One region of the Peptacetobacter sp. AB800 genome, then DNA from elsewhere that is predicted to be linked to it. Evidence: a T-box and tRNA genes for the amino acid it is inferred to sense, from the RefSeq annotation. Region 1 holds a T-box; the other holds one or more tRNA genes.

Region 1 (7,975 bases):
TTTTCCTTTTATATTGAAAATAACTCCAAAACTATATGCAGCTATTATACATAGTACAACTTCTAGTGCCAATCTCATTTTAAACCCCTCCGTATCTTATGTATAAGTTTAATACGAAACACATACCTATACTGACAGCTATACCTATTAAAAGAACCTCTTCTATTTTCATAGCCCCAGATAAAAGCTCTCCGTCAAGTATATCCCTTATAGCATTTGTCAGTGGCAATCCTGGAACAAGAAGCATTATGGATCCCATTATAACCTTATCTATAGTGTATATAAATCTAAACTTAACTAATAATATTGCAATTGTAGGTATTATAGCCGCACCAATCATATTTATAAAAAAGTCGTTAAGCGATATTTTTCCAAATAATCCTGTGACATATTTGACAGTACAACCTATAAAGAAGCTTGCAAACATATCTGCTACTCCACCGCCAAACAGTACGGTAAGAACCGCAGTCCCTACCCCTGCAAAAAATATCTTTCTATTATCTGAATAATAGTTTCCTTTTTCTATTTCGGCTAGTATTTTTTCACAAACTGCTATATCAAAGTTATATTGAGATATTGTTCTAGATAAAGCATTTATCTCAAATACCTTATTTAGGTCTGTACTTCTTTTCATTATTCTTTTTACAACTGAACTTATCTTTCCATCAACGGTTGCAGATACTATTACCGCAGTCGGAGTTGCAAATACACCTGTTTTCTCTACTCCAAATGAAGCGCATATTCTCGTAACTGTTTCTTCTACTCTATACGTTTCTCCGCCACTTTGTAAAAGCAGAACTCCAGCATCAGATGCAAATTCTAATATTCTATTTACGTCCATCAAAATCTCCTTTCTTTAATTTTTTCTTATAGTTTTAACTTTATGATTTATTTATATATTTAATACAAATTGTATTCTTTTAATTTTTTAGTCCACTTTGTCTATTGTATACCTAGATTAATCTCTTTTCAATATTATTTATTATTTTATATAGGTTAAATTACAAATTCCACACAAAAAAAGATGCTGCTGCAAAACATCTCTAAATGTTATTACAACAGCACCTGTATTCTCTATTATTTTACAACTATATTTATTAATTTTTTAGGAACAGCTATAACTTTAACTATAGTTTTTCCTTCAACTAATTCTTTTATTTTTTCGTCTTCTAAAGCAGCAGCCTGCATATCATCTCTTGATATTTCAGTTGGAACATTCATTCTTCCTCTTACTTTACCATTTATCTGAACAACTACTTCAACTTCATCTTTAACTAAAGCTTTTTCGTCGTATTCAGGCCAGCTTATATCGAATACGCTTCCTTCTTTACCTATCATCTGCCATAATTCTTCACCTAAGTGTGGAGTGAATGGAGATATTATTGTAACTATAGCTTCTATACCTTCTTTTATAACAGCTGAGTTTCTTCCATCTAATTCTTTATATTTGTACATTTCGTTTATTAATTCCATTAAAGATGCTATAGATGTATTGAAACCGAATTTTTCATCTAAATCAGATGTAACTTTTTTGATTACACTATTTATAGTGAATCTCATATCTTTATCAGCTGAAGTTAATTTACCGAATTCACCATCACAGTTTTTAACTTCTTCTGCTAATTCGTCAACTAATCTATATACTCTGTTTAGGAATTTGAAACATCCTTCAACACCCTGGTCAGACCAGTCAAGGTCTCTTTCTGGTGGAGCTGCGAATAGTATAAATAATCTAGCTGTATCTGCACCGTATTCATCTATTATTTTTAGAGGAGATACTGTATTTCCTTTTGATTTACTCATTTTTGATCCTTCTTTAAGAACCATACCCTGAGTTAATAGGTTTTTGAATGGTTCATCAGCTTCTACCATTCCCATGCTGTGGAATGCTTTCATTAACCATCTAGCGTAAAGAAGATGCATTATAGCGTGTTCTACACCACCTATATACTGATCTACTGGTACCCATTTATCAGCTATATCTTTTCTGAATGGTTCTTCAGTGTTTTTGTTGTCAGTATATCTTAAGAAGTACCAAGAAGAATCTATGAATGTATCCATAGTATCTACTTCTCTTCTAGCTGGTTTTCCACATTTTGGACAAACTGTTTCAGTGAATGTTGGAGAAGTTGTTAATGGTGATTCTCCTTTTCCTGTAAATTCAACGTCTGTTGGAAGTAATACTGGTAGATTTTCTTTCTTTTCAGGTACTATACCGCAATCATCACAATATACTACTGGTATAGGGCATCCCCAATATCTCTGTCTTGAAACTAACCAGTCTCTTAATCTGTAGTTTACAGTTCTCTTTCCTTTTCCTTCTGCTTCCATTTTGTCTACTATTTTTTCGAAAGCTTCTTTAGCAGGCATACCGTTAAATTCTTCAGAATTTATCATTATTCCGTCTTCATCTATTACTGGTACTATTGGAAGGTCGTATTTTTTAGCGAAATCTTCATCTCTTTCATCGTGAGCTGGAACTGCCATAACAGCACCTGTTCCGTAGTCAGCAAGTACATAGTTAGCTATCCATATTGGCACTTTTCTTCCATTTACTGGATTTATTACATATTTACCTATGAACATACCTTCTTTTTCAAGATCTGTAGCTGTTCTTTCTATTTCTGTCATTTTGTGCATTTTTAGAACGAATTCGTCTACTGGAGCTTCGTATTCAGTTCCTGCAACTAATTCTTTAACTAATGGACTTTCTGGTGCTAATACCATAAATGATACTCCGTAAGCTGTATCTGGTCTAGTTGTATAAACTGTTATTGTATCTTCAGTTCCATCTATTGTAAATGTTAAGTTAGCTCCTGTACTCTTACCAATCCAGTTTCTCTGCATTGTTTTAACTTTTTCTGGCCAACCATCTAATTTATCTAAGTCATTTAATAATTCTTCTGCAAATGCAGTAGTTTTGAAATACCACTGTTCTAGGTCTTTCTTTATAACTGTTGTTCCACATCTTTCACATTCTCCCTGAACAACCTGTTCATTAGCAAGAACTGTTTCACAAGATGGACACCAGTTAACGTAAGATTTTTTCTTATATGCTAATCCCTGTTCTAATAATTTTAGGAATATTTCCTGAGTAAATCTATAGTATTCTGGCGTAGATGTAGCTACTTCTCTATCCCAGTCATAGCTTAATCCTAATAGATTTAACTGTTCTCTCATTTCAGCTATATTTTCCATAGTCCATTTGTGTGGATGTATACCATGTTTTATAGCCGCATTTTCTGCTGGTAATCCAAATGAGTCCCATCCCATTGGATGAAGTACATTGAACCCCTTCATTTTTTTGAATCTAGCTATAACGTCACCTATAGAATAGTTTCTAACGTGTCCCATATGAAGTTTTCCTGATGGATAAGGGAACATTTCTAATGTGTAGTAGTTTGGTTTTTCTGTCTGTTCAGTATCCATTTTATACTGATTGTTTTCTTTCCAAGTTTTCTGCCATTTTGTTTCTATGGCTTTGAAATCATATACACTCATTTTTTCTCCTCCTGTTTTTTATTTTTAGTAGTTCAAATATAATAATTATTATTTCTGTATAATAAAAAAATCCTCAATCCCTAAACGTAATCGTTTAGGGACGAGGATATTATATACTCGCGGTACCACCCTAATTAGTTCAAATAAATTGAACTCTCTTAGTTGAGTCTTTAAACCGACAACGGTCGACAGCTCTTTTCTGACAAGTTCAGAAATTTGTTATACTGGTTTGCAGCTACCACCAGCTCTCTGAAATAACTCCTATCCTACTACTTCAGACTGTCTGTAAATATTTTTTATTTTTGATTAATACAAACATTCTAACATCTTTAATATTAAGTGTCAAGTTTGATTACTTTAAAAAAGGACTATAAATATAGTCCTTTTTGATTAAATACAATTTTATAATTCATCTGGATCTACAACTGGTGCATCTTTCCATAATTTTTCTAAGTTGTAGAAATCTCTGTTTTCTTCATCAAATATATGAACCATTATATCGCCGTAGTCAAGAAGTACCCACTGCTGAGAGTCTATACCTTCTTTACCTCTTGGTTCTAATCCATTTTTAGTCATATCTTCTTCTACTTTATCAGCTATTGCCTTAACCTGTCTTGAAGATGACGCTGTAGTTATTATGAAGTAATCAGCTAAGCTTGTTATTTTTCCTATATTTAAAATTAGTATATCTCTTCCTAATTTATCTTCTATCGCATGGTTTATAACTTTTACCATCTGTTCTACTGTTAAATCTGCTGTCATTTATCTTTCCTCCTTAAATTTATGAAACTACAAAATAGTTCTCTTACTTGTAAATATTAAAACTATTATACCATATAGAACTAAAAATAAAATCTATTTTTAAATTTATTTATAAATTTTTAATAGCTTTTTTCTTTTTTCTTTCTGTAATCATAAAGTTTCTCGCTGCTACAGATCTAGGATGAATTGTATTTCCTTTTTTTATCATAAGAGATATAGTATTGTCAAATGATTGTATCATTGCTGCATCCATATCTCCTGCATAAGCTAAATCTCTTAACTCATCAACTCCTGGATAGTCTCTGCCAACTTCTATTAAATCTGCAACATATATTATTTTTTCCATTAGGCTCATATCAACTTTACCAGTTGTGTGGTATCTTACAGAACTTATTACATCCTCATCATCTATACCAAAATCGTATTTTGCTACATATGAACCTATTATACTATGAGAAAGTGCGATATTTCCAACCTCTAATTCATCTAACTCTATATCGTATTTTGCTACATAGTAATCTACTTTGTCAGTTTTAAAATATTTTGCACAGTCGTGCACTATACCAGCTAAATACGCCTTTTCTTCATCTGCACCGTACATTTCAGCTAATTTCTTAGCACTGTCTGCAACATTTAATGAATGTATATATCTTTTTTCAGTCAACAATTCCTTTAGTTTTTCTTTGATTTGATCTAAGTTCATCAATTCTTTTGTTCACCTAAAAGTGAACTTACCTCCCAAATTATTTTATTCTTCTATCTGCTTATATAAATCCTTTCTCTGCATATACTTTTCCACAGATTCAGGCATTAAATATCTTACTGTTTTTCCAGCTTCTATCTGTTCCCTTATATATGTAGATGATATATCTAAAGAAGGAACATACACACTTATAATAGATGTATCGTATTTTCTTTCAAGCTGTTCAATCTTTTCCTGAGCCTTTAAAAGACTTATCCCAGGTCTTGTAGCCGCTATAAATGTAGCCATTTCAAAGTTTTTCTTAACACCTCTCCAGCTTTCAACCTCACATATAGCATCTGCTCCTGTAATAAAATAAAGCTCTGCATTTGGATACATCTTCTTTAAATCTTTTAGTGTATCTACTGTATACGTCTGTTTATTTCTTTCTATCTCTATATCTAAAGCTATAAAATTATTGTTTGTTTTAGTAGCAAGTAGAACCATATTGTATCTATCATACTTATCTGTCTTTATACCCAATTTATGTGGTGGATTCCCAGTTGGTATGAAAAAAATCCAATCTAAATCGTATTTATCTCTTATAAATTCTGCTGTTGCTAGATGTGCAAAATGTATAGGATCAAAAGTTCCTCCTAAAATTCCTACCTTTTGTTTCTCTTTTATACTTTCAAATTTGCTCAATTTTTTATCATTCGCTTTTCTAGCACTATCTACTAGTTCTAAAATCCCCATTGAAACTAACTTCTCCTTTTCCTTTTACTATTATCTATTGTACCATAGATTCACGTTTTCTTGAATGAATCTATAAAAATACAAGGTAAAACAAACGACTTATTTTGCCAATTCTTTCATTTTTCTTCGTTGACTTTGTCTTTCAAGTGGATTAAAATTAACCTATCTCATTAGAGGAGGTTTTTTATGTCGATTATTACAAAAATTGAAGCACAAAAAAGAAGCAAAGATAGAGTTAATATATATGTCGATGAAGAATATTTTATGGCAGTTTATGCAGAGCTTGTCTACACACATTCTTTAAAAAAAGGGATGGAAATAGACAAAGAGTCACTTGAAAGTCTTTTACACGATGAAATGTATATGAAAGCAAAAAATAAGGCTCTTTCAATTCTTTCAAAGTCTGATCAATCAGAAAAAAAACTTAGAGAAAAATTATTAAACGATTACGACGAAAATATCGTAGAAGAAGTAATAGAGTTTTTAAAAGGATATAAACTTATAGATGATAATCTTCTAGCGGAAAAGATTGTCCACGATAATATGAATCTTAGCAAGTTTGGTAAAAATAAAATCAAACAAAATCTATATAATAAAGGAATAGCTGCATCGGATATTCAAGATGCTATTTCTCAAATTGATCCGGATGAAGAGTACGAAAACGCCAAATATTTGGCTGAAAAAAGATTAAAAAGGCTAAAGGGCGAGGATAAAAATAAAATTAATCAAAAAATTTATCAGCATTTAGCTTATAAAGGCTTTAATTATGATATTATTAAGAGAGTACTAAGAGAGCTTTTGAATTTTGACGAATTCGATTGTTAAGGAGGAAAAATATGAAAAAATTAATTATCGGTGTTTTATGTTTTGCACTAGGTGTGTATAATTACTATCAGTTAAAAAAACAGGATACAATGAGATAAATATTATATTAAAATTAAAATCCCCACAGAAGTTTTAAATTACAATCTTTTGTGGGGATTTTTTATTCAATCAATTATTATTTATCTGGATTAATACTAATTCAAGTTATTAGTCTTCTTTTTTTCTTCTTAGCGCTCCAAAAGCTGCAGCTGATGCTACAAATGTTCCTGCTGCTCCTGCTATTGATGATGCATCACCTGTTTTTGGAGATTTCTGTGTAGGTTTTGATCCACTTGAACTACTTGATGATGAACTAGATCCTGTTCCACTTGGTTTACTTACATTTACACCATTGCTTCTTAAAGAATCTGCTATTTTAACAAGTTTTTTATAGTTTGTTACTTGTTTTCTTTCGTCCTGATTTAAGTCATTGAACATTTTTATAGCTTCATTTACCGCTTTTATATTAGATGTTGTCTTATCATATGTTAATTTATCTATAGCAGTAACTACTTTTTTAACCTTTTCTCTATTTATATTTACTGTTTTAGTTACTTTTATTCTACCATCATTTTTATAGTTTATAGTTCCTTTAGATTTTATAAATTTTGCTATTACCTTATCTAATTCACCGTAATTTTTTTCAATACCCGATCCAGATATAGAGCTATAATCTGTAGACATATAATCATTCATAGCAACTAGATACTGTTTTGATTCATCAAGCTTTTTACCTTTTACTTTAATATCTGTTATTCTACTACCAGCTTTTTTATTTACATCTATTGTGTATGTAAGATTTCCAAAGTGTAAGAATGTAGAGTTAGCTTCTGGATATATCTCAGCTCCGACTTCTATTGCATCTTTTATCTGTTTTCCAGTTAATTTTTTAGTTATAACTGTATTTCCAAATATTACAGATTCTACTATATTTCCATAAGTTATATCGCCTTTTGGTATTGATTTTAATATAGTTCCTGCATTAGTCATAGCTATTTCTGCACCTATTTTGCTAAGTAATGCATCATTTATTAAATTTGCAAAGTTACTTTCTTCTTTACCTATTGTATAGTAATCTCCAACTAATTCAGTAGAAGTTTTTCCTAGTACATCTTCATTGTTGAAGCTTACTTCGTCTTTGTTCTCATCCTTATTTTCTTCTTTATCTTGTTCTGGTTTCTGATTTGAGTTATTTTTATCTTCTTCTTTATTCTTATCTTCTTCTTTTCTGTTTTCAGTTTTAGATTCTTCTTTTTCTGAAGATGATACAGTTGTTGCTGTTTTTAAAGATATTAATTCATTAGACGAATTTTTCTGTCTGTAAGTTATTTCAACTTTTACTTTTCTAGAAGTGTCTTTTTTTGCATCCTCTTTAGTTCCTTCTTTTGAAGGATTTTCTTTAGATGTAGA
Region 2 (8,177 bases), on a different contig from region 1:
AAAGCCACAATAACAATATCAATAACGATTTATCTAGTATTTCAAAGGTATTGGAGGGGATTGACAATAACAATATCAATAATGATTTTGAAGAATTTTCGCCAGGTGCGTTTTTATATTCGGTCGCTTGACCGATAAAACAGAGCCACCAGGGGCAAAAGTACAAACAGACCTAATAACAGACCTAATTTATCAAGTGTTTCCAATGGTTTGAAGTGTATCGACAATACTAATTGCAATACTAATTTTCATACTAATAACCATACGCATAAAGATAGTATTTATAAGGGCTTGAAGGGTGTTGACCATACGGAAAACCATACGAATTTTAAATATATCAGTCCTGGAGCTATAGAGCATATAAGACCGAGTAAAAACCGAGTAAGTGAAAATATTTCATGTGAAATTATTTCATAGGTAAGTGCGCATATTATAAGAGCCAGGAAACAAAAGAGTAGTCAACGAGGTTGACCCGTCAAATATATTGACTAGTAGCGAATGTGTAACTAGTAGCAAAAATGTAACTAGTGTAAAAATTTCACCCGTTCAAAATTTGAACTACTAACAAAATAAAAAACCACTCTACAAAGTTTGGCGACGGCGAGAGTGGGAAAAATGAAAAATAGATTTTTTTTATTTGTTTTTCGATAATTCATAATCAATCGAACCACTTTTTGTATGGTTCTTTTTCAATATTTATTATATCATTAAAATATTTTTTTATTCTGTTTTTCATTCGGTCGACCGATAGATATTTGAGTATAAATATAAATTTCTGAATTTTATTTGATATAATGCCAACTAGAGAACTACGCGAAGAAAAAAGGGTGGTTGATAGTTTGAACCTACTTTCTTATGAAAGGGGGTGAGAGCTATGAAAGATTTTATTAGTACCTTGTTAGAGATTGCGATAATACCCGTATTAAACGGTTTATTAATAAATCTAATTTATGAGAAAATAAAAAACCGCCCTTCTAACGCCAATAGAAGAGACGGTAAAAAATAAATTTTTAAATTTTTAACCTAAGACTATTGACCACCTTTTGCGTGGTTCTTTTTCTATATTCATTATATCACTTCAAAACGAAAAAATAAAGCAATTATAAAAAGTTATATCAAGATAAATCATTTCTATACGAGATATTCAAAAATAATACAAAATAACACAAAATAAAACAAAATATAAAATATAATTAAAAATATAAAGAGATATTACAAAATATATTAACTTATATTCAAATAGGCGAAAATATTCAATTTTAATCTTTTAAAGTGGTGTCTAAACACTAGTATTTTCAACGGTTTCAAAAAAACTGCGTATTTTCTATATTATGCGCATTTTTTATAACTAGAAAAAAGAGTAATATTATATCATATATTCACGAGGTATAATGTGAGGATATAAAAATAATTCAATCATGCTGCTAACTAGAAATTTAAAAACATACGTTCTGTGATGTGATATAATATTTTATATTCTTTTTCCTGGAGGTGCGTTTTTATGTGTGATGTAAAAAGAGAGCTAGAAAGCTATAATAGTTATAAAAGCGAATTGAAATATCTAAGTGTAGAATTAGAACACTTGAAAGAAAATGACGTTGATATAAAAAGTTGTCCTATTGGGGAAAGGGTACAAACTTCTAATATAGGCGACCCAACGGCTAATTTTGTTGTAGGTAGTGAACAAAGAGCCATAGAAATAAAAAAGGAAATGAGAAATATTAGTCAGAAAATACGATTAATAGACGCATTTATAAAAGGTTTGGAAGAAATAGACAAAAGAATAATAGAATATAAATTTAAAAAGAATTATAACTATGCTCAAATTGGGCGTGCTTTGGGTTGTAGTTCTACAATGGCACAAAATCATATTGAAAAAAGCTTGAAAGAGCTAGAATTTCTATTCGAAAATTATTATATACCTATTTAAATGATCTAAATATTACGGGTGGTGTTTTTTTATGTGTGATATAAAAAAGGAACTGAAAAAATATGATAAGTTGAAAAAACACATTAAAGTATTAGAAAATATTATAAAATTTGAAGATAACCAAGAGAGAATAAAAAAACTAGAAAATGAAATAATATCAATTAGATTTCAATTAAATATATTAAATAATCTAATTAAAGAATTGCCTGAAAAAGAAAGAAAAATAATCAAGTATAGATATATTAATAAATATAGTTGGGCGAAAATATGCACTATAACGGGAGATAGTGAAAGAACTGAAAGAAATAGAATGGATAACGGTATTAAAAAAATAGATTTTATATTCAATAAATATGGATATATTGTATAAATTGAAAGGGTGCGTTTTATGAATGATATTATATTGAACCGAATAGAGTTAAAAAATATATTGCGCTTTTTTGGGAAAGATATAATTGAAGGTATAGAGCACAAAAGAAGAAAAGAGCCGTTAAAAGATAATTTGAATTGTTCAAATAGTGAACTATTGGAGCATATAGAAGAAACGAGAGAGAAAAGACGCAATACAAGAATTATGATTTCAAGGTTACATATAGCCTATAAAACATTATCAGAAGAAAAACAAATACTTCTTAAATTGAGATTGATAGATTGTAATAATTGGAATTATACAAGTAAAAAAATAGGGTATAGTGAAAGAACTTTAAGAGATTGGGAAAATAACGCATTAAATGAGATATTAAACAAATACAATGAATTACTTGAAATAGAGATAGACGAAAATTTATTTGATGATATGTATTTTTTAGATATATAATAGAGGTATGATAAAGTACTTTGATTGCCTTGTATAAATCTTTTTCTTTGCTCAGTAGCAACCCACTGATGATATTAAAAGAGCCTAACAAGTATTATTATTTGTTGGGCTTTTTTAATACTCATTGTTGGAAAATGTTGGAAAAAAATATATATCTATTTGAGGATCTAAAAGAGCAGCTATCAAAATATTGTTCCTGGAGGTGTATTTTATATGAATAAATTACAGAAAAAAGAAGAGCGAAAACAGTTAGCGGAGTTTTTGAAATATTATGGTTTACAAGTAGTGGAAGGAATAGAACAGAACAGACTAAAAGAGCCATTGAAAGAAGAGTACCAGGAAGAGCCAACAGAAAGAAAATCAAGCTATATATTAGAAATTATAAAAGGAGCTGAGGAAAGCCGTTGTAATACAAGAATAGCAATTTCAATATTACATAGAGCATATGAGGAGCTAAAGGAAAAAGAGAAACAAATAATAAAAATGCGATTTAAAGAGCGAGAAAAGATATATTATATTTCAAAATCTATCAATAGAGGTGATACACAAACAAGAGTTATCTATTACAAGGCACTTGATAAAATGATTGATAGTTATAAGATATTTGATATATCAAGAATAGATAAAAGTTTATATAGTGATAAATACTTTGATTTTATTATATAGGGTGTCAATTTTACACCCTTTTTTTATTTATAACTATAATTTCAGAATAGCAGCATGAACAAATTCAGATGTTCAAAATATGAACGTCCAAAAATTCTAATTCCCGTTTAAAGGGATTTCAAAAATGCTAACAAATGCTAACATTTTGTAGTGTAAAAATATGAGATAATATCAGTAAAAAACTACACTACATATTGAGAACCTGAGAAAACTTGAAACTATTTTATATATAGAGGGGTTATTTTTGTACTCTGTACGATTTTATACCCGGTATTATTTTGTATATAGTCCAACAAAAAACTTGTCAAAACTTGACTATTTTCATATATAAAACCTTACAAAACCTAACATAAATTATATATATAGGCGGATAAGTTGTTGAAAATGTTAATAAATGTTAAGGTTTTATAATTAATCATGCTGCTAAACAATAACTTTTATTCCTGGAGCTTATAGGGATAATATTCAAAATGCTAATAAATGCTAAGGTTTAAAAATGTAGTGTAAAATATCAGTCCTATTTTTAGAAAGTTTGACACTACAACAGTTATGACAAGATGATGATATATTTTGTTATAAGATATTACTAATATTTCCTAAGGTAAAGAGCCATATTAAACGATTAAAAAAATAAAGATAATGTATTGTTTCACTTAATCACTACTTTTTACAAGGTAACAAGCTTTTTTTAATTCCCCTACAATTCCCCTACAAACCACAAAAAATAGAAAAACACCAACATAAAAGTTAGTGTTTTCAGTGTGTTTAAAAGATATATAATTTTATGGTACCGCTGACGGGACTTGAACCCGTACGGTTTCCCGCATGATTTTGAGTCATGTGCGTCTGCCATTCCGCCACAGCGGCAAGTTAAAAAACTATACTACATATTATAACAATTAAATATATTTGAATCAAGCATTATAACACATACAAAATCAAAAAAATATATAATTTAAAAAAGATTTATTTTTTATTAAGATATAATACTAAAAAAATTCACTCTGTTATGATAATATAATATAAGTAATGCAAAAAAGAATTGACAAGAAAAATTGAAATAAAAAAATGGAAAACGGAGTGATAAATTTGAATAAAAGACTCATCATAATAGATGGAAACTCGATAATAAATAGAGCTTTTTATGCTCTACCACAAACAATGGATAATAAAGAAGGACTTCATACAAATGCAATATATGGATTTACAACGATGTTGTTCAAAATGATAGAAATATATGAACCAACTCATATAAGTGTTGCATTTGATAGAAAGGCTCCTACATTTAGACATAAAGAATACAGCGAGTATAAAGCTGGAAGAAAGAAAATGCCTCAGGAACTGTTTGAACAGATGCAGCCATTAAAGGATCTATTAGATGCTTTCAAGATAGAGAGATTTGAAATAGATGGCTATGAGGCGGACGATATAATAGGTACTATATCTAAAGCTGCAGAAGAAGATGGATTTGAAGTATTTATAGTAACAGGGGATAAAGATGCTATACAGTTAGCGTCTAATAAGACTACTACACTTATAACTAAAAAAGGTGTAGCAGATGTAGAAGAATATAACTACGATTCAGTAATAGAAAAATACGAAATGACACCTACACAGTTTATAGATTTAAAAGGACTTATGGGAGATAAATCGGATAATATACCTGGTGTGCCTGGAGTAGGTGAAAAAACAGGTATAAAACTTATAAAACAGTTTGGAAGTATAGAAAACTTAGTTGAACATACAGATGAACTTAAAGGAAGTATTAAGAAAAAAATAGAAGAAAATAAAGAAGAAGCTATACACAGTAAATGGCTTGCTACTATTGTAAGAGATGTTCCAATAGAATTTGATTTAGATAAGATGATATTTGGAGACTACAAAGTAGAAGATGTTATAGAAAAATTCCAGTTCTTCAAATTTACAAGCCTTATAAAAAAGGTTATGGATATGAGCGGGGATTCTAATATGGCAGAAGATAACTCAACAGAGATAGATGTAAATTATGATGTGAATTCTTCAGAATTGATATCTATTATAAAAGAAAAGGGAGAGTTTGCATTAAAGGTAGTTTCTAAAACAGGAAATCTTTTAGAAAAGAATATAATATCTATGTATATTACATTAGATGGAGATAAAGTATTCTGTGTATCTGAAGATAAAGTAATAGACTTCAGAGAAGTTTTAGAGTCTAAGGATATAAAGAAATATGGATATAACATGAAAGAAGACTATGTGGCACTAATGCCTTATGAAATAGCTTTAAAAGGCATGTCATTTGATATAGCTATAGCAGAGTATTTAATAGACTCTACATCTACTAACACAAGCGAATGTAGTGCAATAGCAATGAAATACCTTATGAAGTCAGTTAAATCTAAAGAAGAGCTACTTGGAAAAGGTGTAAAGGCTAAAAAGTTTGAGGATTTAGCAAAAGAAGAGCTTTCTGGATATATTTCTTCAATTCTAAATACTGTAGTAAATGCTATGCCTAAGATGAAGGAAGAAATAGAAAGTACAGAAATAGAAAAACTATTCAACGATGTTGAAATGCCACTTGTAGAAGTATTGGGAAATATGGAGTATACAGGGATCAAAGTTGACAAGGAAATGCTTGCTGAGCTTGGAAAAGAGTTTACGAAGATAATATCTTCTCTTGAAGAAGAAATATACGGATATGCAGGCGAAGAGTTCAATATAAACTCTCCAAAACAGTTAGGTGTAATATTATTTGAAAAACTAGAACTACCTGTAATCAAGAAAACTAAGACAGGATACTCAACTAATGCTGAAGTTCTTGAAAAATTAAAAGATAAACATCCTATTATAGATAAAATAGGTGAATATAGACAGATAGTAAAATTAAATTCTACATATGTTGAAGGGCTTACTGCTCTTATAAACCCAATAGATGGTAGAATACATTCTACATTCAATCAGACTATAACTACAACAGGAAGAATTTCTTCTACAGAGCCAAATCTACAGAATATACCTGTAAGAATGGAAATAGGTAGAAGACTTAGAGCTGTATTTGTTTCGGATGATGAAAAAAGACTTGTAGATGCCGATTATTCTCAGGTTGAACTTAGAGTTCTTGCGCATATGAGTGGAGACGAACATATGATAGATGCATTTGCTCATGGAGAAGATATACATAGAAAGACTGCATCTCAGGTATTTAACGTGCCAGTAGAAGAGGTTACTCCAGAGCTTAGAAGTGCTGCAAAAGCTGTAAACTTTGGAATAATATATGGTAAAACTGATTTTGGTCTATCTGAAGACTTAAATATACCTGTACCACAGGCAAAACAGTACATAGAAAGTTATTTTGCTAAGTACGAAAAAATAAAGGAATTTATGGATAATATTATTGAAACTGCTGAAAAAGATGGATATTCTCAGACAATGTTCAATAGAAGAAGATATATTCCTGAAATAAAATCTAAAAACTTTATGGAAAGAAATAGAGGTAAAAGAGCTGCAATGAACGCACCTATACAGGGAAGTGCGGCTGATATTATAAAGATAGCGATGGTAAATGTATTTAGAAGATTAGAAAAAGAAGAATTAAAATCAAAACTAATACTTCAGGTACACGATGAGCTTATCGTTGAAACTCCAATAGATGAACTTGAAAAAGTTGAAAAAATAGTTAGAGAAGAGATGGAAAACGCAGTAGATATGAAGGTTTCACTTACTGTAGACTTAAATACTGGCGTTTCTTGGTATGAAACAAAGTAGGTGATTATATGCTAAAGATTGGACTTACAGGAAGCATAGGTTGTGGTAAAAGTAGCCTTTCTAATATATTGAAAAATCACAGTATACCTATAATAGATGCAGACATAAAAGGAAGAGAAATATATGAAGACAAAGAACTACTAAAGGCTATTGAAGATGCCTTTGGTAGTTCTGTAATATATGAAGACGGTACTCTAAACAGAAAAAATCTTGGGAAAATAGTTTTTAGCGATGATAACAAGTTAGAAAAATTAAATAGTTTAACGCATCCAGCTATAAGAAAAATGATAAATGATGATCTTGATAAATATGAAAAAAGAGGAGAAAAAATGGCTGTAATCGACGCTGCACTTCTAATAGAAGCTGGTTTTGTAAGTATGCTAGATACAGTAGTAGTTGTTATATGTTCAGAAGATGTACAGTTACAGAGAGTAATACTTAGAGATAACTGCAGTGAAGATGAAGCTATGGGTAGAATAAAATCACAGATGCCTCAAGAAGAAAAGGTGAAATATGCTGAATTTGTTGTAGATAATTCAGGAACATTAAATCAGTTAGAGGAAGAAGCAGAAGAGCTGATTAGAAAGCTAGAGGAAAAAATTGAAAAATAAAACTAGCTTAAAAGTGATTTTAGTTTTGATTTTATTCTCAATAATTTTTATTGGATTTAATTTTAAGTCTATTGAAGAAATGTTTTATCCAAGAAGATATAATGAGTACGTTCAAAAGTATTCAAAAGAATACAATATAGATAAATATTTAGTATATAGTGTTATAAAGGCTGAGAGTAAATTTATTCCGGATGCGCAGTCTCATAAAGGAGCCAAGGGACTTATGCAAATAAGTGATACTACGGCAAAATGGGCAGAAAAAGAAATAGGAATAGATAGTAAAAAGATTTTTGAGCCTGAAACAAATATAAAGACAGGATGTTGGTATTTAGCTAGACTCTATAAGGAGTTTGGCAAGAGAGATTTAGTCATAGCAGCTTACAATGGTGGATCAGGAAATGTAAGAAAA

Evidence for each region. A T-box is a leader RNA that pairs with one kind of tRNA and senses whether it is charged. The one in region 1 lies ahead of leuS (leucine--tRNA ligase), so its partner is inferred to be a tRNA-Leu.
Region 2: it encodes a tRNA-Leu, which carries the amino acid that the T-box ahead of leuS (leucine--tRNA ligase) is inferred to sense. The anticodon was not compared.

Annotation. Positions count from the first base shown of each region.
Region 1 is NZ_JBLOUI010000061.1:576-8,550, forward strand. Features, by position in the region: gene ACK2WN_RS11525 (threonine/serine exporter family protein) at 1-78, opposite strand, end outside; gene ACK2WN_RS11530 (threonine/serine exporter family protein) at 80-841, opposite strand; gene leuS (leucine--tRNA ligase) at 1,078-3,501, opposite strand; T-box leader at 3,595-3,794, opposite strand; gene rsfS (ribosome silencing factor) at 3,904-4,263, opposite strand; gene yqeK (bis(5'-nucleosyl)-tetraphosphatase (symmetrical) YqeK) at 4,373-4,966, opposite strand; gene nadD (nicotinate-nucleotide adenylyltransferase) at 5,012-5,701, opposite strand; gene recX (recombination regulator RecX) at 5,888-6,526, shown strand; gene ACK2WN_RS11560 (5'-nucleotidase C-terminal domain-containing protein) at 6,734-7,975, opposite strand, start outside.
Region 2 is NZ_JBLOUI010000025.1:874-9,050, forward strand. Features, by position in the region: gene ACK2WN_RS08040 (hypothetical protein) at 875-1,006, shown strand; gene ACK2WN_RS08045 (hypothetical protein) at 1,502-1,930, shown strand; gene ACK2WN_RS08050 (sigma factor-like helix-turn-helix DNA-binding protein) at 1,962-2,300, shown strand; gene ACK2WN_RS08055 (hypothetical protein) at 2,319-2,747, shown strand; gene ACK2WN_RS08060 (hypothetical protein) at 2,961-3,413, shown strand; tRNA gene ACK2WN_RS08065 (tRNA-Leu) at 4,199-4,280, opposite strand; gene polA (DNA polymerase I) at 4,503-7,157, shown strand; gene coaE (dephospho-CoA kinase) at 7,166-7,768, shown strand; gene ACK2WN_RS08080 (lytic transglycosylase domain-containing protein) at 7,758-8,177, shown strand, end outside.